DNA from 4 places in the Nocardiopsis sediminis genome. Region 4 is predicted to be linked to each of the others. Evidence: riboswitches for the same ligand, from Rfam matches in the RefSeq annotation. Region 4 holds a riboswitch; each other region holds the start of a gene.
The links. Region 4 has a riboswitch for S-adenosylmethionine ahead of ACFOVU_RS22360 (aminotransferase class V-fold PLP-dependent enzyme). Riboswitches for the same ligand answer to the same signal wherever they lie in the genome.
Positions count from the first base shown of each region.

Region 1 (7,239 bases), on a different contig from region 4:
CGGTGACGTGGAGCACCACGCTCGTCTTCCTGCTGCCCGGGGCCGTCGGAGCAGCACTCGTGGCCGTCTTCCTCGTCATCGGCAGGGAGGCCGATTCGCGGGGCATGGCCGCCAAGGCGGGCGTCTCGGTGCGAACGCTGGTCGCCAGCTACGCGTTCAACCCGCGCGCCCACCCCGACTTCGGCTGGAACTGGCTCGGCCGGTTCATCTTCTTCATGGGCCTCTACTTCAACACGGCGTTCGCCACGTTCTTCTACGCCCAACGGCTCGACCTCCCGGTGCGTGAAGTGGCGGGGACGGTCGCGGTCATCGGCGCCGTCGGCGTGGCCACGGCCATGGCCGGTGCGGTCGGCGGCGGCTACCTCTCCGACAAGCTGGGCCGCCGCAGGCTGTTCACCCTCATCGGGGCGCTGCTCTTCGTCACGGGCGCCGTTGTCGAGGCGTTCGCCTACAGCTTCCCGGTCCTCATGGCCGGCGCCCTGCTGATGCAGCTCGCGATCGCCGCGTTCGGCGCCGTCGACCAGGCCATCGTCCTGGCCATCCTGCCCAGCCGAGCGGAGGCGGGCCGCTACATGGCGGTCAACGCGTTCTCCCAGAAGATCCCCAGCGGGCTCGCCCCGCTGCTCGCACCGTTCATCATCGCGATCGGCGCCACCGGCGGCGAACAGAACTACACGGTCCTCTACCTGTCCGGCGCGGTACTCGCCCTCATCGGCGGCCTGATCATCTTCACCCGCGTCAAATCCGTCCGCTGACCGCCGGGCGGAACCGCGCACGACCGCCCCGACCCCCCCGAGGAGCACAGATGGAGCCCCCGCCCCACGACCTCCGCACCGACAGCGGCGGCGACCGGTTCCCGGTCTCCGGGCCCCGGCCGATGCTGTCCTGGAAGCTCCCGCCCGGGTGGAGCGGCCAGGAGGGCTACGAGCTGCGGGCGCGCATCGACGGCGCCGGCCGGCCGCCGGCCGGCGCATCCTCGTCCCGTCACCTGTTCGTGGAGTGGCCGTGGCGGCCGCTGCGCAGCGGCGAAGAGGTCACCTGGGGCGTGCGTGTGCGCGCGGCCGGCAGGGTATCGGGGTGGTCGGCGTGGCACGCGTTCGAGGCCGGGCTGTGGGACGAGGACTGGTCGGCCCGGTGGATCTCGCCGCACGAGGACGCGGTCCCGGATCCGGGGACCCGCCCCGCCTACGTGCTGACCGGGCGCTTCGAGGTGCGGCGCGAGGTCGCCAGGGCGCGGCTCTACTCCACCGCCCTGGGCGTGTACGAGGCGTTCGTCAACGGCGAGCGCGCCGGTACCGCCGAACTCGCCCCCGGCTCCACCTCCTACGCCCACACGCTCTACGCACAGGCCGCCGACGTCGCGGCGTCGCTGCGGCCGGGCACCAACCTGCTGGAGGTGATCCTCTCCGACGGCTGGTACCGCGGCCGGACCGGCCCCTGGCGCACCCCCGCCACCTGGGGCACGACGACCGCGGCCCGCCTCGAACTCCACCTTCGCTACACCGACGGGACCGCGGAGACCATCCGCACCGGCTCGGACTGGACCTTCCGGACCGGCGACATCACCCGGGCCGACCTCATGGACGGCCAGACCACCGACCGCACCGCAGCGCCCACCGGCGAGCGCCCGGTCCGCATCGACGCCGTCATCGCACCGCCCATCGGCTGGTCACCGGCGCCGCCGGTCCGCCGCATCGAGCAGATCGCCCCCCGCTCGGTGACCCGCCTGCCCGGCGGCGCCCACATCGCCGACTTCGGGCAGAACGCCAGCGGGTGGATCACCCTGCGCGACCCGGGCCCGGCCGGCACCCGCACCGTGATCGACCACGGCGAGCACCTCGACACCGACGGCGACCTGACCACCACCCACCTCGACAGCATGCGGCCCGGCGAACCGCCCTTCCGCTTCGTCCAGCGCGACGAGGTGATCGCGTCAGGCGAGCCCGGGGAGGTGTTCGAGCCGCGCCACACCGTCCACGGGTTCCGCTACGCCCGCCTCACCCGGGGCGGGGCGCCGCTCGACCCCTCGGCCCTCACCATGCAGGTCGTCCACACCGACCTGCGCCGGACCGCGACCTTCGCGTGCAGCGACCCCGACCTGGACCGCCTCCACGCGGCGGCCGACTGGAGCTTCCGCGGCAACGCGGTCGACGTCCCCACCGACTGCCCGACCCGCGAACGGGCCGGCTGGACCGGCGACTACCAGGTCTTCGCCCCCACCGCCGCCCGGCTCTACGACGTCGCCGGCTTCAGCCGCAAGTGGCTGCGCTCGGTCCGCGACGACCAGCTCGACGACGGCCGCATCGCCAACATCGCACCCGACCCGGCACGGCGGAAGGTCCACCGCGACGATCCGCTGGCCGACGGGATCACCGGCTCCGCCGGCTGGGGCGACGCCATCGTGCTCGTGCCTTGGGTGATGTACGAGACCTACGGCGACCACGCGGTCCTCGCCGAGAACTGGGACGCCATGGTGCGCTGGGTGGAATGGGCGCTGACGACCGCGCGCACCGCCCGCCACCCCTCGCGGATCGAGCGCTCGGCGCAGCCGCTGCCGCACGAGGAGTTCATCTGGGACGGCTCCTTCCACTGGGGGGAGTGGCTGGAGCCCAAGAAGCGCGCGGCCGACGGCTCCCTCATCGACCCGATCCAGGCCGACCCCCGCGCCTGGTACCTGGCCGACAAGGGCGAGGTCGGCACCGCCTACCTCTTCCGCTCCGTGCAGACCCTCGCCGCGATCGCCGGCGTCCTGGGCCGCTCCGGCGACGCCGGGCGCTACAGCGCGATCGCCGAGCAGGTGCGGGCGGCGTGGCGAAGCGAGTTCTGCGACCCGCAGGGGCGCATCACCCCCGACACGCAGGCCGCCCACGTGCGCGCCCTCGCCTTCGGCCTGGTGCCGACCCACCTGCGGGCGCGCGCCGCCGACCGCCTGGTGGCGCTCATCGCCGAGGCCGGCGGGCACCTGGGCACCGGGTTCCTCTCCACCGCCGACCTGCTGCCCGTGCTCGCCGACACCGGCCACGCCGACACCGCCTACGCGCTGCTGCACCAGCGGACCTCCCCGTCCTGGCTCGGCATGCTCGACCGCGGCGCGACCACCATCTGGGAGGACTGGGACGGCGTCGACGCCGATGGAACCGCCACCGCGTCGCTCAACCACTACAGCAAGGGGGCGGTCGTGGGCTTCCTGCACACCCACACCCTCGGGCTGCGGCAGGCACCGGGGTCGGTGGCGTGGGAGTCCTTCACCGTCGCCCCGGCCGTGGACCCCTCGCTCACCTGGGCGCGCGGCACGTTCGAGAGCCCCCAGGGCACCATCACCGTCGGCTGGCGCATCGAGGACGGCGACCTCGCGATCACCGTCGACGTGCCCCCGGGGTCGGCGGCGGAGGTCCGCTTCCCCGACGGCACGACCCTCCGAGGCGGACCCGGCTCCCTCTCGGACCGCCGCCCCCTGCCCGGATGAGCCGGCCCCGGCGTCTCGAACCGCTCGCCGCCCGATCCGTCGACGCCGTCAGCGGCCGGGGGCCGCCGTCGACCCCCGCAGGATGAACTCGGTGCCGACCCGCCGGGGCTCCGGGGCACCGGCCTGCCCTGCCTCCCCGGCGTCCTCGGCGGTGGTGGCGATCAGCCGGTGCACCGCCTCCTCGCCCGCGAGGTCGAGCGGGGTCCGGATCGTCGTCATCGGCGGGGAGGTGAAGTCCGACCCGAAGATGTCGTCGAAGCCCACGATGCTCAGGTCGCCGGGGATGTCCATGCCGGCGCCGCGGTAGGCGTCGAGCAGGCCGATGGCCATCAGGTCGTTGTAGGTCACCACCGCGGTGACCCCCGACGCCCGGACCCGGCGCAGCGCCGCGCGGCCGCCGTCGCGGGTCGGGTCGTTGGGGCCGATCTCCACGATCGCCATCCCGCGCTCGGGCGCCTCGTCCAGCAGCGTGTTCCAGCGGAGCTCGTTCATCCACGACACGCCGGGCCCCGACAGGAAGGCGATGGACCGGTGGCCCAGCGACGCCAAGTGGTCCAGGGCGTCGCGGATGCCGGGCACGACATCGGGCACGATCCCCGGAACCGCCCCCACCCGCCGGTTGACGGTGATGAGCGGCTTGCGGTCGGCCAGCGCCTCGATGTGGTCGTCGTCCATCCGGGAGGAGACCAGGACCAGCCCGTCGACGGACAGCAGGAGCCGCTCGGCCGTCTGCGCCTCCAGCTCGACGGACTCCTGCGACTCGGCGAGGACCAGCGTGTAGCCCGCGGCCGCGGCGATGCGCTCGGCGCCGCGCACGAGGGTGAAGTAGACCGGGTTGGTGATGTCGGAGAGGATCAGCCCGATGGTGCTGGTCCGCCCGGTGGGCAGCGCCCGCGCCATGGGGTTGAGGCGGTAGTTGAGCTCGGCGGCCGCCTCGCGGATCCGCTGCTCGGTCTTGGCGTTGATCCGCCCCGGCTTGTTGAGCGCCCGCGACACCGTCGAGGGGCTCACCCCGAGATGCCGGGCGATGTCGTAGATGGTGGCGTGTGGCTTCCGGTTGCCGTTCGAGCGTCGCGCCGCGCTGTGGTGCTCCTCGGGGGCCACGGTTCTCCTCGTCAAGGTCGGTGTCCCCTCATGGTGGCATACGGCCTTCCCCGGAGGGCCCGCTCCGGAGCCGGGGCTCCGGCGCGGGTGGCAAACGATTGTCGGTTTCAGGGTCACCCGATGGGCCGCCGCGCGCTGTGTCCGCGGGGCCACCTGCGCCCCTTCGCTCATCGCCGGCGGCGAACGCGGCGCCGTCATCGGCCTCGACGGCGCCGTGAACCGGCTCCGGATACGTCCCGCCGGAACGTGACACCGAGCCGAAAACCTATTTTTCCTACCCATATGGTATGTTTTCTGCTCGTGGTCCAGAGTTCCGCTGTCCGGCTCGGCGGGCGGAACAGCAACCCTCGTGCGGCGGTGGGGTGCTCCCGAGCGCGACCAGGCGCCCGCCGGCCCGCCCGACGGACGCAAGCGCCCCCCGTACCCTGCCTCGCCCCCGCGAACGGTCGCCCGCGCCGGCCCTCCCCCTGAGAGGAAGAACGTGTCCCACTCCACCACGTCGGTCCGCGCCCTGGCCCTGGTGGCCGCGTTCGCCGTCCTGGCGCTCACCGGCTGCGGTCAGGACTCCTCCGCCGGCGCAGACGGCGAGCCCGTCACCGGCGGCAGCCTGGTCTACCTCGAACACCAGGCCCACGACAGCCTGTATCCGCCTTCGGCCGGCTTCTACCCCAACGGCGGACTCGTCAACAACATCACCGACCGGCTCGTCCACCAGGACCCCGAGACCCTGGAGCTGGAGCCCTGGCTGGCCACCGACTGGGAGGTCAACGACGACGCCACCGAATACACCTTCACCCTGCGCGACGACGTCACCTTCTCCGACGGCTCACCCCTGACCGCCGAGGTCGTCGCCGCGAACTTCGACCTCTACGGGCTGGGCGACCAGGACCGCGCCCTCATCGTCTCCGAGGCGATCAACAACTACGAGCGCAGCGAGGTCGTCGACGACACCACCGTGCGCTTCCACTTCAAGGAGCCCTCGCCCGGCTTCCTCCAGGCCACCTCCACCATCAACTCCGGCATCCTCTCCGCAGAGACCCTCGAACGGGCCTTCGAGGACTTCGGCCCCGGCAACTCCACCGAGATCATCGGCACCGGCCCCTTCGTCATCACCGAAGAGGAGGTCGGCACCGAGCTCACCCTCACCGCCCGAGAGGACTACGCCTGGGCCCCGCCCGGCAGTGACAACCAGGGCCGCGCCCACCTCGACGAGATCCTCATCAGCGTCACCCCCGAGGACAGCGTCCGCGTGGGCTCCCTCACCTCCGGGCAGGCCGACGTCGTCCGCTACGTCGAGGCCCAGGACGAGGAGCAGGTCGAAGAGGCCGGGTTCAGCGTCCACGCGCCCCAGACCAACGGGGTCAACAACAGCCTGGGGCTGCGCTTCGGCAACGAGATCCTCTCCGACATCCGGGTCCGCCAGGCGCTCATCGCCGGCATCGACCGCCAGGAGGTCGTCGACACCGTCTACACCGACCGCTACCCGGTGGCCACCTCCATCCTCAGCAGCACCGCCCTGGGCTACACCGACCAGTCGCAGCACCTGGAGCACGACCCCGAACGCGCCGCCGACCTGCTGGAGGAGGCCGGGTGGACCCCCGGCCCCGACGGGATCCGCGAAAAGGACGGCACCCCGCTGACCCTCGTCGTCAACGAGGCCGCACCCCAGCCCCGCTCATTCGAGGCGCTCACCCTCATCAGCCAGCAGCTCGCCGGGATCGGCGTGGACCTCCAGATCCTCACCGCCGACGCGGGGACCTACGCCGAAGCAATCAACGACCCCGACCAGGTGCAGATCTACCACTCCATGGTGGGGCGCGCCGACCTCGACGTCATCAAGAGCCAGTTCCACTCGCAGAACCGCAACACCCTCCTCAACCGCGACCCCGGCGACGACTCCATCGAGGACCCGGAACTGGAGGAACTCCTCGAAGAGGTGGCCTCCACCCCCGACCCCGGCGAACGCGACGCCGCCTCCGCCGCCGTCCAGGAGTACCTGGCCGAACAGGCCTACGTCATCCCCCTGTTCGAAGAGCCCCAGGTCTACGGCAGCGCACCCTACGTGCACGGCCTCGCCTTCGAGTCGGTGGGCCGGCCCGCCTTCCACGAGGCGTGGCTGGCGGACTGACCCCGCGCCCGCCCCGGCCCCGGTCTCCGGGGCGGGCCCCGCCACCCGCCACCACACACATCCGAAGAGGTCGGATTGAACCACGCTCTACGGCGGTCCGGGCAGGCCCTCGTGGTCCTGCTCGCCGCGTTCACCGCCGCCTTCATCCTGCTCCAGGCCATGCCCGGCGACGCCGTCATGATCAAGTTCGAGAACCCCGAACTGGGGCTGTCCCCCGAGCAGATCGCCGCCCTGCGCGCTGCCTACGGCGTCGACGCCCCGCTGTACCAGCAGTACCTGCACACCCTGCTCGGGTTCCTGAGCGGCGACTTCGGCCACTCCGTGCAGACCGGCACCCCCGTGCGGCTGCTGCTGGCCGAAGCGCTGCCCCACACCCTGCTGCTCGCCGTCCTCGGCTTCGCCGCCGCCGCCCTGCTCGCCGCGGCCATCGCGTTCCTGTCCACCTACCCGCGCCTGGCCTGGATCCGCGGCTCGCTACGTGCCGTGCCGTCCCTGTTCGTCTCGGTGCCGGTGTTCTGGCTGGGCATCGTCCTCGTCCAGG
Region 1 covers NZ_JBHSBH010000008.1:400,436-407,674, forward strand. Annotated here, with positions in the region: gene ACFOVU_RS13590 (MFS transporter) at 1-755, shown strand, start outside; gene ACFOVU_RS13595 (alpha-L-rhamnosidase) at 806-3,466, shown strand; gene ACFOVU_RS13600 (LacI family DNA-binding transcriptional regulator) at 3,515-4,585, opposite strand; SAM riboswitch class IV at 4,873-4,990, shown strand; gene ACFOVU_RS13605 (TIGR04028 family ABC transporter substrate-binding protein) at 5,052-6,698, shown strand; gene ACFOVU_RS13610 (ABC transporter permease) at 6,774-7,239, shown strand, end outside.
Region 1: it holds a riboswitch for S-adenosylmethionine, as region 4 does, so the genes downstream of both, ACFOVU_RS13605 (TIGR04028 family ABC transporter substrate-binding protein) here and ACFOVU_RS22360 (aminotransferase class V-fold PLP-dependent enzyme) in region 4, are expected to answer to the same signal.

Region 2 (7,239 bases), on a different contig from region 4:
CCGGCTTCTCGGCGATGACGGCCTCGGTGGTCAGGAACAGAGCGGCGATGGAGGCCGCGTTCTGGAGCGCGGAGCGGGTGACCTTGGTCGGGTCGATGACGCCGTCCTTGAACAGGTCGGTGTACTCACCGGTGGCGGCGTTGAGGCCGACACCCGGGTCCAGGCTCTTCACCTTCTCCGCGACGACGCCGCCCTCAAGGCCGGCGTTGATCGCGATCTGCTTCAGCGGCTCCTCGATGGCGCGGCGCACGATGTCGGCGCCGATGGCCTCGTCGCCCTGGAGCTCGAGCTTCTCGAACGCCGGGACGCCGGCCTGGAGCAGCGCGACACCGCCGCCGGGCAGGATGCCCTCCTCGACCGCGGCCTTGGCGTTGCGGACGGCGTCCTCGATGCGGTGCTTGCGCTCCTTGAGCTCCACCTCGGTGGCGGCACCGGCCTTGATGACCGCGACACCGCCGGCCAGGCGCGCCAGGCGCTCCTGGAGCTTCTCGCGGTCGTAGTCGGAGTCGGTGCGCTCGATCTCGTTGCGGATCTCGTTGACCCGGCCGGAGATGGCGGTGGCGTCGCCGGCGCCGTCGACGATGGTGGTCTCGTCCTTGGTGACGACGACCTTGCGGGCGCGGCCGAGCATGTCGAGCTCGGTGTTCTCGAGCTTGAGGCCGACCTCTTCGGTGATGACCTGGCCGCCGGTCAGCACGGCGATGTCGCCGAGCTGCGCCTTGCGGCGGTCGCCGAAGCCCGGGGCCTTGACGGCGACGGACTTGAAGGTGCCGCGGATCTTGTTGAGGACGAGGGTCTGGAGCGCGCCGCCCTCGAGGTCCTCGGCGATCAGGACCAGCGGGCGGCCGGCCTGAAGGACCTTCTCGACAACGGGCAGGAGCTCGTTGTTGTTGGAGATCTTGGAGTTGACGATGAGGATGTAGGGGTCCTCGAGGACCGTCTCCATGCGCTCGAGGTCGGTGGCGAAGTAGGGCGAGATGTAGCCCTTGTCGAAGCGCATGCCCTCGGCGAGTTCGAGCTCCAGACCGAAGGTCTGGCCCTCCTCGACCGTGATGACGCCTTCCTTGCCGACCTTGTCCATCGCCTCGGCGATGGCGTCGCCGATCTGGGTGTCGCTGGCGGAGATGGAGGCGGTGGAGGCGATCTGCTCCTTGGTCTCCACGTCCTTGGAGATGTTGGCCAGCTCGTCGCTGATACGGGCGACGGCGGCCTCGATGCCGCGCTTCAGGCCGACGGGGTTGGCGCCCGCGGCGACGTTGCGCAGGCCCTCGCGCACCAGGGCCTGGGCGAGGACGGTGGCGGTGGTGGTGCCGTCACCGGCGACGTCGTCGGTCTTCTTGGCGACCTCCTTGACGAGCTCGGCCCCGATCTTCTCCCACGGGTCCTCGAGCTCGATCTCCTTGGCGATGGAGACACCGTCGTTGGTGATCGTGGGGGCGCCCCACTTCTTCTCCAGCACGACGTTGCGGCCCTTGGGGCCGAGGGTCACCTTGACGGCGTCGGCGAGCTGGTTCATGCCGCGCTCAAGGCCGCGCCGGGCTTCCTCGTCGAACGCGATCAGTTTGGCTGCCATAGACTTCTTGTCCTCCCGAGACCGGGCTGGTACGCGTGGGAACGAGCCGATGCCCGCGACGGACGGCCCCGGCTCGCCCCGGCAACCCGTCTGCCGGAGGCCGCGGCCTCATCGTCTCGATCCGGAATTAGCACTCCTCATCTCAGAGTGCTAAGAGTCCCATTTTTAGCACTCTCGATGGTCGAGTGCAAACGACCTGCGCTCGAATTCGCCGAGCGATCACCCGCAGGTCAACCCGGCCCTCAACGCCGAAACCCGCACCCGCCGGAACGGGGCCGGGGGATGCGGGCGGGGGGTGTTCGGCGGCGGCGCTGCGGGCGCCGTGCGGGGCTCAGCCGCCGGCGACCGCGGGGATGATCGAGACCTCGGTGCCGTCGGCGACCGCGGTGGCCAGGCCGTCGGCGAAGCGGACGTCCTCGTCGCCGACGTAGACGTTGACGAAGCGGCGGATCTTGCCGCTGTCGTCGAGGATCCGCGCCCGGATACCGGGGTGGTCGGCCTCAAGGTGGTCGAGCACGTCCTGAAGGGTGGCCCCTTCGGCGGTGACCTCGGCCGCGTCCTTGGTGTAGGTGCGCAGGATGGTGGGGACGCGAACGCTGACGCTCATGGCGTGTGAACTCCTTGTCTTCAGGGATCGGCGCCGGCCCGGGCAGGTCCGCGGGCCGGGACTGCGGCGGCCGGGTGGGCCGCCGGTGGCGGCGTCAGAGCAGCCCGGCGTCCTTGAACGCCTTCAGGGACGGCTTGATGGTGGCGGTCACCCCGGCCTCGACCGCGTTGAGCGTCTTGAGGCCGTCGCCGGTGTTGAGCACGACGGTCTCGGCGGCGGGGTCGAGGGCGCCCTCGGCGAGCAGCTTGCGCAGCACGCCGGTGGTCACCCCGCCCGCGGTCTCGGCGAAAACGCCCTCGGTGCGCGCCAGCAGGCCGATGGAGTCGACCACCTCGGCGTCGCTGACGTGGGCGACCGCGCCGCCGGTGCGCCGGCAGATGTCGAGCACGTAGGGGCCGTCGGCCGGGTTGCCGATGGCCAGCGACTTGGCGATGGTGTCGGGCTTGACCGGCTGGATGACGTCGTGGCCCTGCTCCCAGGCGCGGGCGACCGGCGAGCAGCCGGTGGCCTGGGCGCCGAAGATCTTGTAGGGGCGGTCCTCGACCAGGCCCAGCTTGATCAGCTCCTGGAAGCCCTTGTCGATCTTGGTGAGCTGGGAGCCCGAGGCGATCGGGATGATGATCTGCTCCGGCAGCCGCCAGCCGAGCTGCTCGGCGATCTCGTAGGCCAGCGTCTTGGAGCCCTCGCCGTAGTAGGGCCGGAGGTTGACGTTGACGAACCCCCAGTCCTCGCCGGCGGGGTCGCCGATCAGTTCCGAGCAGAACCGGTTGACGTCGTCGTAGTTGCCGTCGATGGCGACCACGCGGCCGCCGTAGACGGCCGCCATGATGACCTTGCCCTCTTCGAGCCCGGCCGGGATGAACACGCACGAGCCGAAGCCGGCGCGCGCCGCGGCGGCGCCGACCGCCCCGGCGAGGTTGCCGGTGGAGGAGCAGGACAGGGTGCGGAACCCGAAGGTGCGGGCGGCTTCGACGGCGATGGCCACCACGCGGTCCTTGAAGGAGTGGGTGGGGTTGCCGGAGTCGTCCTTGACGTGCAGTGTGCGCATGCCCAGCTCGGCGGCGAGGCGGTCGGCGCGGACCAGGCGGGTGAGGCCCGGGTTCATGTTGGGCAGCTCGGCGACGTTGGCGGGTACCGGCAGCAGCCCGGCGTAGCGCCAGATGCTGGCGGGCCCGGCGGCGATGGAGGCGTGGCTGACCTCGCCGAACTCGTAGGCGACCTCAAGGGGGCCGAAACAGAACTCACACGCGAAGCGCGGGCCGAGCTCGTAGCGCTCGCCGCATTCGCGGCAGGAAAGGGCCACTGCGGGGCCGAAAGGGCGGGCGGTGGTGGCACCAGGGCCGGTGGCGGTCATCGCCATGCGAGGCGTCTCCCCTCATCTTCCCTGTGAGCCGATCTGGCTCCAGGACGGAGTTGGCACCTGCCCCGGCCGCCCCGCAATTTCCGCGGAATCGCACGCCGAGATGGTTGCCGGGGCTTCGCAGGGCCGTTCCCTCCACCCCTCTGGATGAGCAATATGAAGTTGTCGGTGATCCACTCGGGATACGTTCGCCACTGTAACCGACCGCCCCTCGGCTCTGCCATCCGGGGTGACCGGGATGACAGCGGGTCGGCGGCGGCGAGCGGGGGCGTGGCCAGGGCCGCCGCGCGGGCCTCGCTCGGGCCCGGAGCCTGTGTGCGGCAGGGGGTGCGTGCCCGCGCTTCCGCTTCCGTATCCGGGCGGACACGCCCCGAGAGGGACGGACATCTCGGCAGGTTTGGGTTCCTCTGTGACGGGCGAGACCTATGACACCTTCCCGTACACCCACCCGCCCCTCCGCCGGGCGGGGGCCGGGTGGTCAAATGGGAATCCGGCCCGGATGTCATGCGAGAGGTGGACGATCAGGTGGACAAGGCACAGATCCTCGTCGCTTCCAACAGGGGACCGGTGTCCTTTTCGATCGATGACGACGGTGCGCTCCGCCACCGGCGCGGAGGCGGCGGGCTCGTGTCCGGCCTCAGCTCGGCCGCCGCCCAGGCCGACACGCTGTGGGTGTGCGCCGCCCTGTCCGACGCCGACCGCCAGGCGGCGTCGCGCGCCCCCGAGGGCCGGCTCGACCGGGCCGGGTTCGACGTCGGCGGCACCAGCGTGCGGATGCTCGACATCCCCCCGGCGACCTTCGCCAACGCCTACACCTCGGTGGCCAACTCCACGCTGTGGTTCGTCCACCACATGCTCTACGACACCCCCAACAAGCCCGGCTTCGGGGCCGAATTCCGCGCCGAGTGGGCCGACTACCGCGCCTACAACACCGCGTTCGCCGAGGGCCTGCTCACCGGCTCCGCCGACAACGCCCGGGTCGCCGTGCAGGACTACCACCTGGCCCTGGTGCCCCGGATGCTCCGCGGCCGCCGCCCCGACCTGCGCATCTCGCACTTCTCCCACACCCCGTGGGCGCCGCCGGAGTATTTCCGGATGCTGCCCACCGACATCGCGCGCGAGCTCCTCGAGGGCATGCTCGGCGCCGACCGCCTGGGCTTCCTCAGCCGGCGCTGGGCCGACGCCTTCCTGCGCTGCTGCGAGACGTTCCTGCGCGCCGATGTCGACTGGGACAAGCGCACCGTCGAGTACGGCAGCCGGGTGATCGGCGTGGCCGTGTACCCGCTGGGCGCCGACGCCGAGGGGCTGCGCGAGCGGGCCGCGGCCGACGACGTCGCCGAGCGCCGCGCGGCGCTGCGCGAGCGGGTCGGCGACCGCCGGCTCATCGTCCGGGTCGACCGCACCGAGCTGTCCAAGAACATCGTGCGCGGCCTCGAGGCCTACCGGGAGATGCTCCGCGACCACCCCGAGTGGCACGGCCGCGTCACCCACCTCGCGTTCGCCTACCCCAGCCGGGGCGACGTCCCCGAGTACCGCGAGTACACCGAATCGGTGCTCCGGGTCGCCAAGGAGATCAACGAGGAGTTCGGCACCGACTCCTGGACCCCGCTGATCCTCGAGGTCAACGACGACTACCCGCGTTCGCTGGCCGCCTACCGGCTGGCCGACGTGCTGCTGGTGAACCCGATCCGCGACGGCATGAACCTGGTCGCCAAGGAGGGGCCGGTGCTCTCCGACGACGGCTGCGCACTGGTGCTGTCGACCGAGGCGGGCGCCGCCGACGAGCTCGGCGCCCACGCCCTGCTGGTCAACCCCTACGACGTCAGCGAGACGGCGCGCGCGCTCCACACCGCGCTGGAGATGCCCGCCGAAGAGCGCCGCGAGCGCAGCGCCCACCTGGCCGAGCAGGCCACCGCGGTGTCGCCGCAGCGCTGGTTCGGCGACCAGCTGCGCGCGCTCGGCTGACGGCCGCCGATGGTCGTGCCCGCGGCGGCTCCGGCGGTCGCCGCGCGGCGGTGTCCCGGTGCGCCCGGACTCCGTGAGCGGGGTGTCAGGAGCGCGACATGATCTCGTCGATGACCGGTGACTTCGCGTCGGCGTAGTCCTGGAGGCTCTCCCACCGCCGCTCGGCGAGCCCGCGCTTGGTGCTGGCGTAGAGCTCGTGGTCGCCGGGGTGGGTGCGCAGGTGGTCGCGGAAGCGCAGCATGCGGTCGGCCTCGCCCGAGCCGGCCCCGAGCACGTGCAGGTCGATGTTGACGTCGGGGCCCTTGAAGAGCCTGCGGCCGTCGCCGCCGGGGTCGCGGTCGACCAGCGTGTACCCGGCGCCGGCCAGGGGCGGCAGGTAGGCGTCCTCGTCGGCGGGGTCGGCGACCAGCAGCAGCAGGTCCACGCACGGGGTGGCGGTGAGCCCGGGTACCGAGGTGGAGCCGACGTGCTGGAGGTCGAGCACGGAGTCGCCGAGGGCCTGGCGGATGCGCCCGGCTTCACGGTGGAAGAGGTAGGGCCATTTGACGTCGTAGTCGGCGACGGGGACGCGGCCGTCGACCAGCCGCCGGCCGGCCGGCGGCGCATCGGCGGGGTTCCGGCCGCGCAGGGGCAGGGGGTCACTGGGGGACATATTGGACAAGCTTTTCGCCCCGGGGGCGCTCCGTCAAGCCCTGACCCACCCGCGGGTTCCCCTGCTGACCGGGGGCGATACCGACCGCGCGGTATGCCGGCCGCGATCGGGAGGCGGGCGTCAGCGCTTGCGCCGCGACCCGCCGCGGCGGCGCCGTCCGCGGGCGGTGGCGGCCTGCGCGCGGCCGGAGTCCGCGCCGGCGGTCTCCGTGGCCGCGGCGGTGCTCCGCGAGGGCAGGCCGTAGGGGTTGGCGGTCGAGCGGCGCACCAGGACGGTCGCCACCGCGGCCAGCAGCAGCGCCAGCACGGCGGCGCCCGTCCACAGCGCCCACGGCGGGAGGAAGGGGTCCTCGGCCGCGGCGGCGAGGTCCTCGTCGTAGAGGGGGACGTCCTCGGCCGCCGTGCCGGCGGCGTCGAGCGCACCGGGCACGTCGAGCAGCCCGGCGCCGTACCCGGGGCCACCGCCGCCGGCGGGCGCGGCCGCGCCCTCGACCAGCGCGTCGGCCACCTGGCCGGGCAGCAGCTGGGGGTGCTCGGCGCGGATGAGCGCCGCGGCCCCGGCCACGAACGCGGCGGCGGGGACGGTGCCGTCGGCGGTGGTGTAGCCCTCGCCCGCATCGAGCGTCTCGACGGCCGCGCCCGGTGCGGCGAGCGTCACGGAGTCGCCGCCCGGGGAGTCAGCGGTGAGCGCCCCGTCCTCGCCGAAGGCGCCGACGGTCAGCACGGGGCCGGGGCCGGAATCGTCGCCGGTCCCGGCATCGGCGGTGGTACCGGCCGCGCCGGTGGCGCCCGGGCCGGCGGGGACGACCACCAGCACCCCCCGGTGGGCGACGGTGTCGATCGCCTCCTGCACGCCGGGGTCGGACACGGCGCCCTCCGCGGCGCTTTCGGGGAGGGCGAGGATCTGCGCGCCCTCGGCCGCCGCGTAGCGGATGCCGTCGGCGAGCGCGGCGGCGGTGTCGACCGACCCGGCGCCGGTGCCGCCGTCGCCGGGCTCGACGCGCACCGACAGGATGTCGGCGGCCGGAGCTACCCCGATGATGCCGCCCGTGAACTCGCGCCCGTGCCCGCTGGCGGCGATGA
Region 2 covers NZ_JBHSBH010000013.1:253,943-261,181, reverse strand. Annotated here, with positions in the region: gene groL (chaperonin GroEL) at 1-1,573, opposite strand, end outside; gene ACFOVU_RS21410 (ubiquitin-like small modifier protein 1) at 1,905-2,180, opposite strand; gene thrC (threonine synthase) at 2,275-3,540, opposite strand; SAM riboswitch class I at 3,553-3,694, opposite strand; gene ACFOVU_RS21400 (alpha,alpha-trehalose-phosphate synthase (UDP-forming)) at 4,066-5,505, shown strand; gene ACFOVU_RS21395 (GrpB family protein) at 5,591-6,157, opposite strand; gene ACFOVU_RS21390 (S8 family serine peptidase) at 6,278-7,239, opposite strand, start outside.
Region 2: it holds a riboswitch for S-adenosylmethionine, as region 4 does, so the genes downstream of both, thrC (threonine synthase) here and ACFOVU_RS22360 (aminotransferase class V-fold PLP-dependent enzyme) in region 4, are expected to answer to the same signal.

Region 3 (7,239 bases), on a different contig from region 4:
TCCCCGGCGTTCGCGGCCGGCCACGGCGCTCCGGCGCCGCAGCCGGCCCCCCGCTCCGGCTGCATCGACCCCGACGTCATGCCGCCGAGCCAGATCAGCATGGGCTCCCAGGCGGTCATCGGCACCCCGGACGCGCTCCTGTTCGCCTACCCCGCGTGCGAGGAGCCCGCGCCGCCGGCGGGCTGACCGCCGTCCACTCCCCCGCGCCGGAGATCCCGCGCGCCGCGGCGACGAGCGGGGATCCCGTCGCGACCGCCCGCACGCCTGCGCGGAAGAGGCCCCCGTTGAGCTGCGGTGACGTTCGCCCCGCAGCGGACGGCCGCCGAAAACCTCGTAGGCGCAGGGATATCCGCGAAATTTCGGGCGATCCATCCTGAACTTCTCCACCACCTCAGGCGTCACACATAGGTCATGTGATGTTCACCGAAAGAGAGCAGGTGGGTAGATGGCAAACGCCAGGCGGCTCGCGAAGCGGGCCGGCGTCGGTGCGGTGGCGTCGGTCGCCGTTCTGGGACTGGCCGCCACCATCCCGACGTCGGCCGCCGAGGAATTGCAGGACGTCTTCGCCGCGGGAGACGAGTCGTCCACCGGGGAGGCCGCGGCCGCCGGCGAGTGGCGCGAGGCGTTCGCCGCGAAGGGCATGGACGTCATGTACACGTCCCTCGCCGCCGCCGACGCGGAGAACGTGTGGGCCCTGGGCTCGCAGTACCCCGACGACAGCGACACGCCGCGCACCTTCGTCCAGCGCTATGACGGCGCGGAATGGACCCAGGAAGAGGTCCCGGCCGACTGGACGCTGGAGCCCGAGGTCGCGGGCGCCTCCGGCCCGGACAACGTCTGGGTGGTGGGCCCCACGGCCGACGGCGTCGGCGCGATCCGCTACGACGGAACGGACTGGACGTCCCACGAGATGGACGCCGGGCTGACCCCCAACGACCTCGACGTCATCGCCGAGGACGAGGCATGGCTGCTGGCCGAGGACGCCGCCGGCGAAACCCGGGCGGTCCGCTTCGACGGCGAGATCTGGCGCGACTGGACCTCGCCGCCGGCCGGGACCAGCCAGGCGATCGACGGCATCGACGGCGAGACCGTGGTGGCGGTGGGGAGGAACGACGCCTCCCAGCCCTCCGCCGCGCTCTACGACGGCACGGAGTGGACCGACCTGGAGGTCCCCGAGGTCGAGCTGCCCTCGGAGATCGCCAGCGCAACGTTCAACGACGTGCTGGTGCGCGCCGGTGACGACATCTGGGCCGTGGGCTACGTCCATGACCTCAACGATGACGACATCAACGACTACTGGCCGCTGACCGCGCACTACGACGGTCAGAGCTGGGATGTCACCGTCGATGAGGAGCCCAGCGGCGAGCTGGTGGCGGTCGAGGACGACGGCGCGGGCGGCGTGTGGATCCAGGAGGAGTCCTGGGACCCGACGTTCGTGCACCACGACGCCGCCGGTGAGGTCACCCGCGACACGCCGGACATCGAGAACTACGACCTCAACGTGCGCGACCTCGCCCTGATCCCGGGGACGGAGGCGCTCGTGTCGGCCGGCTCGGCCTACGACGAGGGCGACCCCGACGTCCCGACCGGCTACGGGGTGGTGCTCGCCTCGGGCCTGTAGGCCCATCGCGTCGCCCCCGTCCCCCGGTGGGGCGGGCGGGGACGGCGCCGCGGAGGGGTCCGGCCAGTGGCCGGGCCCCTCCGTTCTTGTGCGGGCCGCTCAGGCGGGTTCCGCGGAGCCCGCCGGGGCCGGTCCCGCGGGCGTGTCCGCGGACCCGGTGGCGTCGTCGCCCGGCGGCGCCGGGTCCGGCACGGCGGCGGCGCCGGTCACGCGCAGGGCGACGTCGCGGAGCTTGGTGTTTGTCTGCATGGAGGCCTGCTTGAGGACGTCGAGGGCCTGTGCGTCGCTGAGCCTGTGGCGTTCCATCAGGATGCCGACCGCCGCCCCGATGTCGTGGCGGGTCTCAAGGCCCGCGCGGACGGTGGCCTCGCGCTCGGTGGAGGCTATGGCCACGGCGGCGTGGGAGGCGAAGACCCACCCCGTCTCCTGTGAGGCGGCGTCGAAGGCGCCGGTCCGGGTGGCGTACATGTTGAGCGACCCCAGCGTCCCGTCGTGGGTGAACAGCTCGAAGCCCATCATGGAGCCGATGCCCATGGCCACGGCCCGCGGCCGGTAGGCGGGCCACCGGTCCTCGCGGGCCATGTCGTCGATCCGGAAGGTCGGCTCGCCGCGCACGGCGTCCAGGCAGGGGCCCTCGTCGCAGTCGAACTGGGCCTGGTCGGAGGCGCGCGGGAGCTCCCCGGTGGCCGCGGCGGTGCTGAAGGTGCGCCCGGGCCGGTCGACCATGAGGATCCCGGCCTCCTCGCAGCCGTGGAGCGTGTGCACGGCCAGCCGGACGATCGCGTCCAGGACGTCTTGGACGGAGTCCTCGCAGAGCAGGTCGCGCGCCATGTCGGCGAAGATGCGGGGGTAGTCGCGCGCCGGCGCCTTGGCGGGTTCGTGCACGGCCTCTGCTCCTCGGCTGCCCTCGCCCGCGGGTGGGGCGAACCTGGCGCGGCCTCTACCCACGACCCCGCCCGCTACTCCTGCCCGGCCGCCCCCTCCCGGGGGCCGTTGTGGCGCGCCGCGGTGCGCGCGGGTCGCCCCTGTGACACCCTGCGGTCGAATGGACCCGCAGATCGGCCCCTATGCGCGGTGCCGGAGCGGCGCGGCTGCGGGGACGGGGAGGCCGGCGCGGGCCGGCCGATCCGGGGCGGGGGTGCGGCATGACACATCCGACACTCAAGAGTGGAAATGTCGGGATTCTCTGTTATGTTGATCTTCGTCACGAGTTCCAGTGGAAAGCCCCGGCTGGCTGGACGGCAACCCTCCTCCGCGGCGGGGTGCCCCGGGTGAGGACACGGCCGTGGCCGGCGCCCGAGGCGCCGGCGGCAAGCGCGGAGCCCCGGTAGCGGGCCCCGGCCCCTCGCGCAGGGCGCTTGCCGCCGCAGCCCCGGTCGCCGCGAACTCCAGGCGAAGGGACGCCCGATGCAATCCACGACGCGACGCAGGGTCGCACTGACCACCGGCGCGGCGACGTCCGCGCTGCTCCTGCTGGCCACGGCCGCCTGCGGCGGCGTGGACACCTCCGGCGGCGGGGGCGGTGCCGGCGAGGAGATCACCGTCACCGCGTTCGCCGGCCCGTGGGGCGAGCTGTTCTCGGAGTCCTTCGTCGCGCCGTTCGAGGAGGAGACCGGCATCACGGTCAACGTGGTCAGCGGCGCCGACGCCGACTGGCTCACCCGGCTGCGCGCCGCCAACGGGGAGAACCCGCCCTTCGACGTCGTGGCGCTCACCTCCGAGACCTTCCACCAGGCGGTCAACAACGACGTGCTCCAGCCGCTGGACACCACCCGCCTGGAGCACTGGTCCCAGCTCGACCCCGTCCTGGTGGAGCAGTCCACCGTGGAGGGGTCCGCCTACGGCGCCCCGCTGACCACGGGGTCGCTGGGGCTGCTGTACCGCACGGACGAGATCGACGAGGCCCCGCAGGACTGGACCGACATCTTCAACGACCAGTACTGCGGCCACGTCGCCCTGCCCCCGCTGACCTACAACGCCGGCCTCCAGTTCTTCTCCGCCCTGGTCGCCCAGAACGGCGGCAGCCTCTCCGAGCCCGCAGCCGTCGACCGCGCCTTCGAGCAGCTGGAGAAGCTGAAGGACTGCGTCTCGGCCTTCCCCGCCGACGCCGGGTCCGTCTCCACCACCATCCAGAACGGCGACGCCTGGATCGTGCCGTTCTGGGACGGGCGCGCCTTCGCCATGGAGGCCGAGGGGCAGCCGATCGGGTTCAGCTACCCCACCTCCGGTGCTGTGGGCGCCCTGACCTCCTACTACATCCCGGCGGGCACCGAGAACACCGACGCCGCCTACGAGTTCCTCAACTACCTCACCTCCGCCCAGCACCAGAAGCCCTTCGCCCAGGGCACCTTCTACGGCGGGGGCAACGACTCCATCGAGTACGACCCGGAGTTCTCCGCCAAGGTGGAGTACGGGCCCGAGGTCTACGAGGGCTTCACCTGGGTCGACTACGACGCCGCCACCCCCAACCTGAACGAATGGCAGCAGCGGTGGAACGAGATCTTCCAGTAGGCGGCCCCGGCCGCGAAGGGGCCGGGACCGACGACGAGCACGTCCTCGTCGAAGGGCTGACCGCGGGCTACGACGGCACCGGCGTCCTCGACGTCGACCGGCTGGCCATCCGCCGCGGTGAGTTCCTGTCGATCCTGGGCCCCAGCGGCTGCGGCAAGACGACCCTGCTCAACTCCCTCGCCGGGTTCGTGCTGCCCACCGGCGGCCGGATCACCATCGACGGGGCCGACCTCACCGACGTCCCGCCGCACCGGCGCGGGCTGGGCATGGTCTTCCAGAACTACGCGCTGTTCCCGCACATGACGGTCGCCGAGAACGTCGCCTACGGGCTGCGGGTGCGCCGGGTGGAGCGGGCCGACCGCATCGAGCGCGTGGCCGAGGCGCTGCGCCTGGTCGGCCTGGAGGACTACGCCCGGCGCCGCCCCCGGCAGCTCTCCGGCGGCCAGCAGCAGCGGGTCGCCGTGGCGCGTGCGCTGGCCACCCGGCCGGCGGTGCTGCTGCTGGACGAGCCGCTGTCCAACCTCGACGCCAAGCTGCGCCGTGAGATGCGGGTCGAGCTGCGCGAGCTCCAGCAGCGCCTGGGGATCACGATGGTGTTCGTGACCCACGACCAGGAGGAGGCGATGTCGCTGTCGGACCGCATCGCCGTCCTCAACGGCGGCCGGGTCGAGCAGCTGGGCACCCCGCAGGAGGTCTATGCGGCCCCGGTGAGCCGGTTCGTCGCCGAGTTCGTGGGCGCCGCCAACGTGTTCGAGGGCGTCGCCGGAGACGGCGGCGAGCTGGCGGCCGGCGACGCGCGGGTGCGCACCGGCCTGGCCGGGCTCGCACCGGGCCGGCCCGCCGCGGTGGCGCTGCGGCCGGAGAAGGTCGCGGTCGGCGCCCAAGGGACCGCCGTGCCCGAGGGGCGGGGGTCCGCCGACGGCGTGCTCGTCTACCGCGCCTTCCTCGGCGACGGCTGGCAGGCGGAGATCGAGCTGGCCGGGGGCGCGTCCCTCGGTGCCCGCACCGCCGCCGAGCCGCCGCTCCCGGGCACGCAGGTGACCGCCCACTGGTCGCCCGATGACGTGATCCGCTTCGCCGGACCGGAGGACGCCGGTGCCGGCGCCGGGGCGGCCGGGCACGGGGCCCGGTGATGGCGGCCGGCCACGCCCCCTCCCCCGCTGCGGCCCCGGCCCGGCGCCCGCCCCGGAGGGGCGCCGGGTTCGTGCTGCCCGCGGTGGCGTTCCTGGCGGCGTTCTTCGTGGTGCCGCTGGCCCGGGTGCTCTCGCTGAGCCTGCACCCGGTCGACGCCAACGGCAACCCGCTGCCCGAGTACTCCCTCGTGCAGTACCAGCGGGTGTTCACCGAGGCGTTCTTCTCCGACGCCCTGGTGCGCAGCCTGCTCACCGCCCTGCTGGTCACCGCGTTGTGCGTGCTGCTGGGCTACCCCGCGGCCTATGCGCTGGCGAAGGCGCGGCCGGGGGTGCTGCGCACGCTGATGTTCGTGGTCGTGCTGTCGCCCCTGCTCACCAGCGTGGTGGTGCGCAGCTACGGCTGGGTCGTGCTGCTGTCGGCCAACGGCGTCGTCAACCGGTTCCTGACCGGGACGGGGCTGCTGGAGCGGCCGGCGCCGCTGCTGACCAGCTATGCGGCGGTCGCCATCTCGGTCACCCACGTCCTGCTGCCGTTCGCGATCATCCCGCTGACCACGGCGCTGGGCGGCATCGACCCCAACCTGCGGCGCGCCTCGCACAGCCTGGGCGCGGGCGCCGTGCGCACGTTCGGGCGGGTCACCCTGCCGCTGAGCGTTCCGGGGATCGCGACCGCCGCGATGATCGTGTTCCCGCTGGCGATGGGCATCTACATCACGCCGTTGCTGGTGGGCGGCGCCAACCAGCCCTTGGCGGGGCTGCGCGTCTACAGCCAGATCACCAGCGTCTACGACTACCCGGTGGCGGCGGCGCTGAGCCTCACGCTGCTCGTCCTCACGCTGGTGTGCGTCGCGGCGATGGGCGCCGGGTTCCGGTTCTGGGAGAGGAAGCTGCATGGCTGAGATCGCCGGGGCCCGCGCCGCCGGTGGCGGCCCTTCGCGGCCCGCGCCCCCCGCTGCGCGGCCCCGCCGCCGGGGACGGCCGGCACGCTGGGCGGGCCGGGCCGCGGTCGCGCTGCCCGCGGTGCTGGTGTTCGCCTACCTGGCGGCGCCGCTGGTGGTCCTGGCCATCAGCTCGCTCAACCCCGCCGCGTCGCTGGCGTTCCCGCCCGAGGGGGTGTCGCTGCGCTGGTACGCCGAGATCCTGGGCTCGCCCGACTGGGCGGTGTCGTTCCGGCTGAGCGGGCTGCTGGTGGCGATGGTGGTGGCCACGACCGTGGTCCTGGGCACGCTCGCGGCCTACGGCCTGGCCCGCGGGAACTTCCCCGGGCGCGGGCTCATCGCCGGGCTGGCGCTGGCCCCGCTGATGGTCCCGGAGATCATCATCGCGCTGGGACTGCTCTACTACTTCCAGGGGCTCGGCCTGCTCAACACCATCCCCGGGCTGTGGCTGGCGCACTCGGTGGTCGCCCTGCCCTTCGCCGTGCGCACCATCCTGGTCAGCGCCCGCCAGCTCGACCCCGTCCTGGAGCGGGCGGCGGCCACGCTGGGGGCGGGGCGCGTGCGCGTCTTCTGGACGGTGACGCTGCCGCTGCTGCGGCCGGGGATCCTGGCGGGCGCGGTCTTCGCGGCCGTCACGTCGCTGGGCGAGGTCGCGGTGTCCGTCCTGGTGTCGGGCGCCAACACGGTGACCGTGCCGGTGCGCATCTTCTCGGCGGTGCAGTTCGAACTCGATCCCTCGGTCGCCGCGGTCTCCACACTGCTGATGCTCACGAGCGTGCTCGTGATGGTCCTGGTCGACCGGTTCACCAAGCTCTCGGAGGCGCTTTGACCCCCGGCGACCGCACACCGGCCCCCGTCCCCGCCGCGCCGGCGCCCCTCCCGGCATCGGGCGGGGCGCGGGTGGGCATCGATGTCGGCGGGACATTCACCGACTTCGTGCTCGCGCTGCCCGGGGGCGGCACCGCCCACCACAAGGAGCCCAGCACCCCCGCCGACCCGGCGCTGGCGGTGGCCCGCGGGCTGGCCGCGGTCGTGG
Region 3 covers NZ_JBHSBH010000010.1:180,294-187,532, reverse strand. Annotated here, with positions in the region: partial or broken gene ACFOVU_RS15835 (hypothetical protein) at 1-186, shown strand, start outside; gene ACFOVU_RS15830 (hypothetical protein) at 446-1,621, shown strand; gene ACFOVU_RS15825 (GAF and ANTAR domain-containing protein) at 1,721-2,506, opposite strand; SAM riboswitch class IV at 2,824-2,944, shown strand; gene ACFOVU_RS15820 (ABC transporter substrate-binding protein) at 3,029-4,132, shown strand; gene ACFOVU_RS15815 (ABC transporter ATP-binding protein) at 4,099-5,265, shown strand; gene ACFOVU_RS15810 (ABC transporter permease) at 5,265-6,164, shown strand; gene ACFOVU_RS15805 (ABC transporter permease) at 6,157-7,032, shown strand; gene ACFOVU_RS15800 (hydantoinase/oxoprolinase family protein) at 7,029-7,239, shown strand, end outside.
Region 3: it holds a riboswitch for S-adenosylmethionine, as region 4 does, so the genes downstream of both, ACFOVU_RS15820 (ABC transporter substrate-binding protein) here and ACFOVU_RS22360 (aminotransferase class V-fold PLP-dependent enzyme) in region 4, are expected to answer to the same signal.

Region 4 (7,239 bases):
CGCAGCCACAGCGTCGACGCCGTCAGCAGCACCAGGCAGACGGCCGCCCACAGGCCGAGCACCCACCACGGGCCCGTCCCGGCCAGCCGCGACGCCAGGCCCAGGCCGAACCCGTAGCACGCGAGCATGCACAGCACGTTCTGGAGCACGTAGCCGCTCAGGGCCGTGCGGCCCAGCGACGACAGGCCGGTGATCAGCGCGCCCGGGCGCCGCACGCGGTCCATCGCCCAGCCGATGAGCCCGATGAACCCCACCGCGAGAAGGGGCGCGGCCAGGTAGCGGTCGGCGAAGAAGAACGCGTCCCCGGCCAGCGTCGTCGCGAGGTTGAGCGGGAGCCCGAGGCCCAGCCCCCATGCCATCAGCCGCGCCCGGATGCGCCGCGCGGCCTCGTCGCCGCCGAATGCGCCGGCGCGGAACAGCCGGACGCCGACCAGGAACAGGACCACCATCAGCGCGAAGGAGAGGACCGGCTCGATCCTCAGCAACGCCAGGTGGTTCAGCCGGAACGCGATCTGGGCGAGGTAGCCGCCCTCGGCGTAGAGGCCGACGACGTCGGCCGGCGGGCCGCTCGCGCCACCGGTGCCGGTGCCGAGCCCGACGACCAGGAACTGCGCCCCGGTGATCAGCGCGATGAGCACGGTGTGCACGACGGCGGCCGTCCACAGGGCGATGCGCCGCGCGCGTTCGGTCCGGGCGAGCAGCCAGGCCACCAGCAGGGCGGTCACGGCGTAGCCCATGAGCACGTCCCAGGCGAAGACCAGGGTGAAGTGGACGGTGCCCTCGGCGAAGAGGAACAGCGCCCGGCGCGGGTAGGTGCCGGGCCACGCGCGGCCGCGCTGCGTGGCCGACCGGTACTGGATGGCCAGGCCGACCCCGAAGAGCAGGGTGAGCATCGCCAGGAACTTGCCGTTGGCCGCGAAGCGGACGGCCGCCTCCAGCACCGTCCCCAGCGAGGGGTCGGCCAGCGCGGCGGCGGCCGGCGCGATCGCGGCCCCGTCGAACAGCAGGCCGGCCTCCGCGCCCGGCGCCGCGAAGATCCACACGTTGGTGCCCAGGGTGCCCAGGATGGCCGTCCCGCGCAGGACGTCGAGGAGGGGCAGCCGCCGCCCGCCTCCGCCGTCCGGCCGCCCGGGCGGGGACTCTGCTGAGCGGGTCGCGGTCGGGTCCATGGTGAACTGCCCCCTGATCGGCCGGTGCGGCGGCCACTGTGGCGCCGCGGACGGTCTCAGGGTGGCCGCACCGGGCACGGGCGCGCGTCCTGCGCGCAGCCGATTTCCGCGTACGGCTTTGGATGTAGGCCGGCGGACCCGCCGCCCCTGGCGCGGACCCCCGCCCGCGCCGGCCGGGGTCAGATCCGGATGGTCGTGCTGCGGACGATCTCGAAGACGGGGTGGGCCGCCGCCTCCTTCTCGAACTCCTCCACGGGGGAGTCGGGCGACGCCTCGAAGTAGGGGGCGACCACCAGCGCCGTCCGCGGGTCCTGCACGTACTCGCGCAGCACCGGGGCCGCGCGCTCCGGGCCGACCTCGACGACGCTGACGAGCTCGATCCACCCGCCGTGGCGCAACGTGGCGAAGCCGTCGCGGCGAATGTTGCGCACCCAGCCCACCACGCCGTACGGGGCGACGAGGAACCGGCCCTGCTCGGTCTCGGTCAGGCTGACCGGGGTCGTGCGCAGGAAGCCGGACTTGCGTCCGCGCGTGGTCAGCAGCTGCACCCGGGACGGGCCGATCCCGTACCGGATGAACCCTCCCAGGACGGCATTGGCGGTGCGCCGCAGCTTCGTCATCTGGAAGTGGGTGGCTTCGTTGCCCATCGGCATCTCCCTCGTTCGGCTCCTCACCATATTGTGCTTTGTGCCGTTAGCGCCGCGAGCCGGAAACGGCCCGCGGCGCGTGGGTGTGTTGCCCGCTCAGCCTGTGCGGAGCGGATGCGCCTCAGCGGAACGCGGAGATCCCGGTGACCGACTGGCCCAGGCTGAGGGCGTGGATCTCCTCGGTGCCCTCGTAGGTCGCCACCGTCTCCAGGTTCAGCATGTGCCGCAGGACCGGGTACTCCAGGGTGATGCCGTTGGCGCCGTGGATGGACCGCGCGGTGCGGGCGACCCGCTGGGCGGCGGCGACGTTGGCGAACTTGCCGAAGCTGACGTGGTCGCGGTGGCAGTCGCCCTGGTCCTTGAGCCGGCCGATCTGTAGCGCGGTCAGCCCGGCCTGGTTGACGTCGACCAGCATGTCGGCGAGCTTGCGCTGCGTGAGCTGGAAGCCGGCGATGGGGGAGCCGAACTGCTCGCGGGTGAGCGCGTAGTCGCGGGCGGCCGTGTAGGAGGCGCGGGCCGACCCCACGACCCCCCACACGATCCCGTACCGGGCCTCGTTGAGGCACGACAGGGCCGAGCCGAGGCCGCGCGTGCCCGGCAGCAGCGCGTCGCCGGGCAGCCGCACGCCCTCTAGGACGAGTTCGGCGGTGATCGAGGCGCGCAGGGACAGCTTGTGGTGGACCACGTTGGCGGTGAACCCCGGCGTGCCGGCGGGGACGAGGAACCCGCGGATGCCGTCGTCGGTGGCGGCCCACACCACGGCGACGTCGGCGATCGTCCCGTTGGTGATCCACATCTTGGTGCCGTCGAGGACCCAGTCGGACCCGTCGCGGCGGGCGCGCGTGCGCATGGAGCCCGGGTCGCTGCCGGAGTCGGGCTCGGTGAGCCCGAAGCAGCCGAGCGCCTCGCCCGCGGCCATGCGCGGCAGCCACCCGGTCTTCTGCTCCTCGGAGCCGAACTTGTGGATCGCGGCCATGGCCAGCGAGCCCTGGACCGACACGAAGCTGCGCAGCCCGGAGTCGGCGGCCTCCAGCTCGCGGCAGGCCAGCCCGTAGGCGACGGCGCTCGCCCCGGCGCAGCCGTAGCCCTCCAGGTGCATGCCGAACACGCCGAGGTCGCCGAAGGTCTTGGCGAGGCCGCGCGGGTCGGGGATGGTCCCGGCCTCGAACCAGTCGGCGACGTGCGGCAGCAGCTCGCGGGTGGCGAAGTCGCGCACGGCGTCGCGGATGTCGCGCTCCTCGGGGGAGAGCGTGCCGTCGACGGCGAGGAAGTCATGGGGGTCGGGTGCGGCGGCCTTGCGCGGCTCGCTCATGGGCGGTGGTCCTTTCGGGTCCGGGTGTCCTGCGGTCGGTGGCGGGTGACGTGTCATCCGACGGGGTGCTGGTAGGCGGCGCCGCGCGCCAGCATCGCGTCGATCCGGTCGGCGGGCAGCCCCAGTTCGGCCAGGATGCGCGCGGTGTGCTGGCCCAGCAGCGGGGGAGGGGCCGCAGGGGCGCCAGCGGGCCCGGCGGGATCGGCGGAGTCCATGCGGAACCCCGCGCGGACGGTCTCCAGCCGCCCGGCGAGCGGGTGGTCCGACGCCAGGAGGACGTCGTCGCCGGCGGCCTCGGCGGTGCGCACGGCGTCGAGCACGCCGCGGACGCGGCCCACCGGGACCCCGGCGTCCAGCAGCAGAGCCGTCCAGGCCGCGGCGGTCCGGGTGCGCAGGGTCGCGGTGATCTCGCCGACGAGTTCGTCCCGGTGGGCGACGCGGTCGGGGTTGGTGGCGAACCGGGGGTCGGCGGCGAGGTCGGGGCGCTCCAGCACCTGGCACAGCCGCCGGTAGAGCGTGTCGTTGCCCGCGGCGATGACGATCTCGGAGTCGGCGGCGGGGAACGCCTGGTAGGGCACGATGCTGGCGTGGGCGTTGCCGAAGCGCCCCGGCTCCTCCCCGGTGACCAGGGCGTTCTGCGCGACGTTGACCAGGCCCGACAGGGCGGAGTTGATCAGCGACACGGTGACGTGCTCGCCCCGCCCCGTGGCCCGGGCGCGTACGAGCGCGCCCAGGACCGCCACGGCGGCGTTGAGCCCGGTGAGGACGTCGGTGATCGCGACCCCGACCTTGGCGGGCGGCCCGCCGAGGTCGCCGGTCACGGCCATCAGCCCGCTCTCGGCCTGCATGATCAGGTCGAAGCCGGGGCGGCCCTCGGGGCTGTGGCCGGGGCCGAAGCCGGTGATCGAGCAGTAGACCACGGCGGGGTTGCGCCGGGCGACGGCGGCGTGGTCCAGGCCCAGGCGTTCGATCACCCCCGGCCGGAAGTTCTGGAGGACCACGTCTGCGCCGGCGCACAGGTCCTGCACCGCCGCCAGGCCGTCGGGGTCCTTGACGTCCACGGCCAGGCTGCGCTTGCCGCGGTTGACGGCGAGGTAGTAGGCGGCCTCGCCCCCGGCCGACGGCGGCCCCCAGGCGCGCGTGTCGTCGCCGTGCCCGGGGTGCTCGACCTTGACCACCTCGGCGCCCATGTCGGCCAGCAGCATGGTCGCGTAGGGCCCGGCCAGGACCCGGGACAGGTCGGCCACCCGGACCCCGGCCAGCGGGGGAGGTGGTGCGGGGCCGGCCGGTGCTGCTCCAGGGCCGGCGGCTGTGCCGTCGCCGGACGTGTCGCCGGACATACCGTCGTCGTTCGCCGTATCCACCTTGTGCGCTCCTCGTCTCCGCCGGGGGTGGGTGAGCCGGTGCGGCGCGTCAGGGCCGGTCCGCGGACGCGGTCCCCTTGCGCAGCTGGTGGTAGGTCTCCAGGCAGCGCCGGAGCGCGGTGACGAGGGCGGCGCCCGACTGGCCGGCGTAGCGCGTCTGCACGCGCTCGACGATCTCGGCGAGGTCGCCGGTCACCGAGAGCCCCTCGACCAGCGCACGGAAGAAGTCCTTGGCGAGGTCGGTGAGGAGCGTGGTGTCGGCGGCGACGATGCGGCCGTCGGACAGGTTCACCGCGAGGACGACGCCCAGGCGCTCGTACTGGGCGTGGCTCGCCACGGTGTCGGGCAGCCGGGCGTAGCCGGAGACGAGGACCACATCGGGGTCCTGCAAGAGCTCGGTGGTGCGATCGGGACGGCGCACGGGTCCCCCTCCAATGGGCAGCGTAAAACTCCGGTGTGCTGGAGTCTCGCGCCTGGCAGGGCGGCCGGGAGAGCCGGGCGTCCTCAGCGGGAGGGCAGACGAGACCAGTATCACCGATGGGCTCGGTCCATTGTCAATCCTCCGGGTGATCCGCCCTGTTGTTCCGCCCGCCCTGCCGTTCGGGGCTGCCCGGGTTGCGAGGTTTCGGACCCGGTGCGATATAGTCCACCGCAGGTCATGAGTGCCAGCGTCAAGCCCCGGCTTGCTGGCCGGCAACCCTCCTTCCGCGGTGGGGTGCCCCGGGTGAGGACCAGGTCGAGACACGACCGCTTCGTAACCGTGTCAGGCAAGCGCGGACCCCAGCCGGTCCGGAGCCGCAGTGCTGCGCGCTCCTCCCGGGGTCCCTGACGGCCCCTGGAGGTGCCACCGATGACTGCTGTCGCCGAGAACCCGACCACCGACCCCCTCCCCGCCGCCGGCCTCTCCGTCGTCGGCGCCGACGTGCGCATCCCGCTGGTCACCGGCGAAGAGGTCGATTACGCCAACTTCGACTACGCCGCCAGCGCCCCGTGCCTGACCGCCGTGCGCGACGTGCTCGGCGACGCCCTGCCCTACTACGCCAGCGTGCACCGCGGCGCGGGGTTCCACTCCCAGGTCAGCACCGCGGCCTACGAGCGCGCCCGGCGTACCGTCGCGGCGTTCCTCGGTGCCCGGGACAACGATGCGGTCGTGTTCGTCCGCGGTACCACCGACGCCCTCAACCTGCTGGCCCGCTCCATCCCCGACCAGTGCACCGTCGTGGTGTTCGCCGGGGAGCACCACGCCAGCCTGCTGCCCTGGCAGCACCGCGGCAGCCGGGCCGGGCGGGTCGTGCGGCTGCCGCTGCCTGAGAGCCCGGCCGAGGCCGTCGAGGCGGCGCGCGAGGCGCTGGCGGCGGCGCCGGAGGGCCCGCGCCTGCTCTGCGTCACCGCGGCCTCCAACGTCACGGGCGAGATCTGGCCGGTCGAGGAGCTGACCGCCGTCGCGCACGCGGCCGGGGCGCGCATCGCGGTCGACGCCGCCCAGCTGGTCCCCCACCGGCGGTTCAGCCTGGAGGCCACGGGCGCCGACTACGTCGCCTTCTCCGGGCACAAGCTCTACGCCCCCTTCGGCGCCGGGGTGCTGGCCGGGCGCACCGACTGGCTCCAGGCCGCCACCCCCTACCTCGCGGGCGGCGGCGCCACCGGCAACGTCACCGAGGACGACGTCCGCTGGAACGACCTGCCGGCCCGGCACGAGGCCGGCAGCCCGAACGTACTGGGCGCGGTCGCCGTGGCCGCGGCCTGCGACGCGCTGACGGCGGCCGGGCAGGACGCGCTGCACGCCCGCGAGCAGGCCCTGCTGGAGCGGCTGCGCGCCGGGCTGGCCGCGATCCCCGCCGTGCACGACCTGAGCCTGTGGGACGCCGGCCACCCGCGCGTGGGCATCGTGTCCTTCGTCGTGGACGGGCTGCCCAGCGACCTGCTCGCGGCGGCGCTGTCGGCGGAGTACGGCATCGGGGTGCGCGACGGCCTGTTCTGCGCGCACCTGCTCACGCGCTGCCTGCTGCCCGAGGGACACGCCCAGGCGGTGCGGGCGAGCCTGGGGCTGGGTACGACCGAGGAGCACGTGGACCGGCTGATCGGCGCGGTCGCCGAGCTGGCCGCCCGCGGGCCCCGGTGGGAGTACGCGGAAGATGACGGGCGCATCGCCCCGGTGTCCGACGGCCGCGGGTTCCCCGACGTCCTCGCGTAGGCCTCGGCACAAGCGGGCATATCGCGCCAAATGCGGCGAAAGCCGACCTTCTCCGTAAAAGTCATATTCGGCACCGTTAAATAATTCGATGGTGAAACACATCACTCACGACCGGTAACATCGGGCGCTAACGGGGGGCGGTGACCGTCCGCTCGCGGGGCACCGCCCCGCGCAGCCGGCCGACACCGCCCCGGCACCGGCGACGGCCCGGGGGGCGCATCGTGACCGACAAGCGGCCGGCACTGCACATCGGCGAGGATCAGCCGCTCGTGGACCTGCCCAGCCCGCGCGTCGTCCACATCAGCGACCACCGCGCCCGCTCCCGCGCCGCCGCCCCCGATTCCACCCCCTCCCCGGGCATCGCCCAGGCCCGCCGCGGCTTCCTCCGGCGCGCCGTCGGCTACCTCGCAGCCGACGCCGGCATCCGCCAGTTCGTCGACCTCGGATCCCGGCTGCCCGCCGGCGAGGGCATCGCCCAGGCCGCGCGCGCCCACGCCGCCGACGCCCGCGTCGTCTACGTCGACTCCGACGCCGACACCGCCGTCTCCCTGCA
Region 4 covers NZ_JBHSBH010000014.1:150,466-157,704, reverse strand. Annotated here, with positions in the region: gene ACFOVU_RS22385 (DUF418 domain-containing protein) at 1-1,169, opposite strand, end outside; gene ACFOVU_RS22380 (nitroreductase/quinone reductase family protein) at 1,349-1,816, opposite strand; gene ACFOVU_RS22375 (acyl-CoA dehydrogenase family protein) at 1,938-3,128, opposite strand; gene ACFOVU_RS22370 (CaiB/BaiF CoA transferase family protein) at 3,182-4,468, opposite strand; gene ACFOVU_RS22365 (DUF3870 domain-containing protein) at 4,542-4,913, opposite strand; SAM riboswitch class IV at 5,147-5,272, shown strand; gene ACFOVU_RS22360 (aminotransferase class V-fold PLP-dependent enzyme) at 5,343-6,686, shown strand; gene ACFOVU_RS22355 (SAM-dependent methyltransferase) at 6,908-7,239, shown strand, end outside.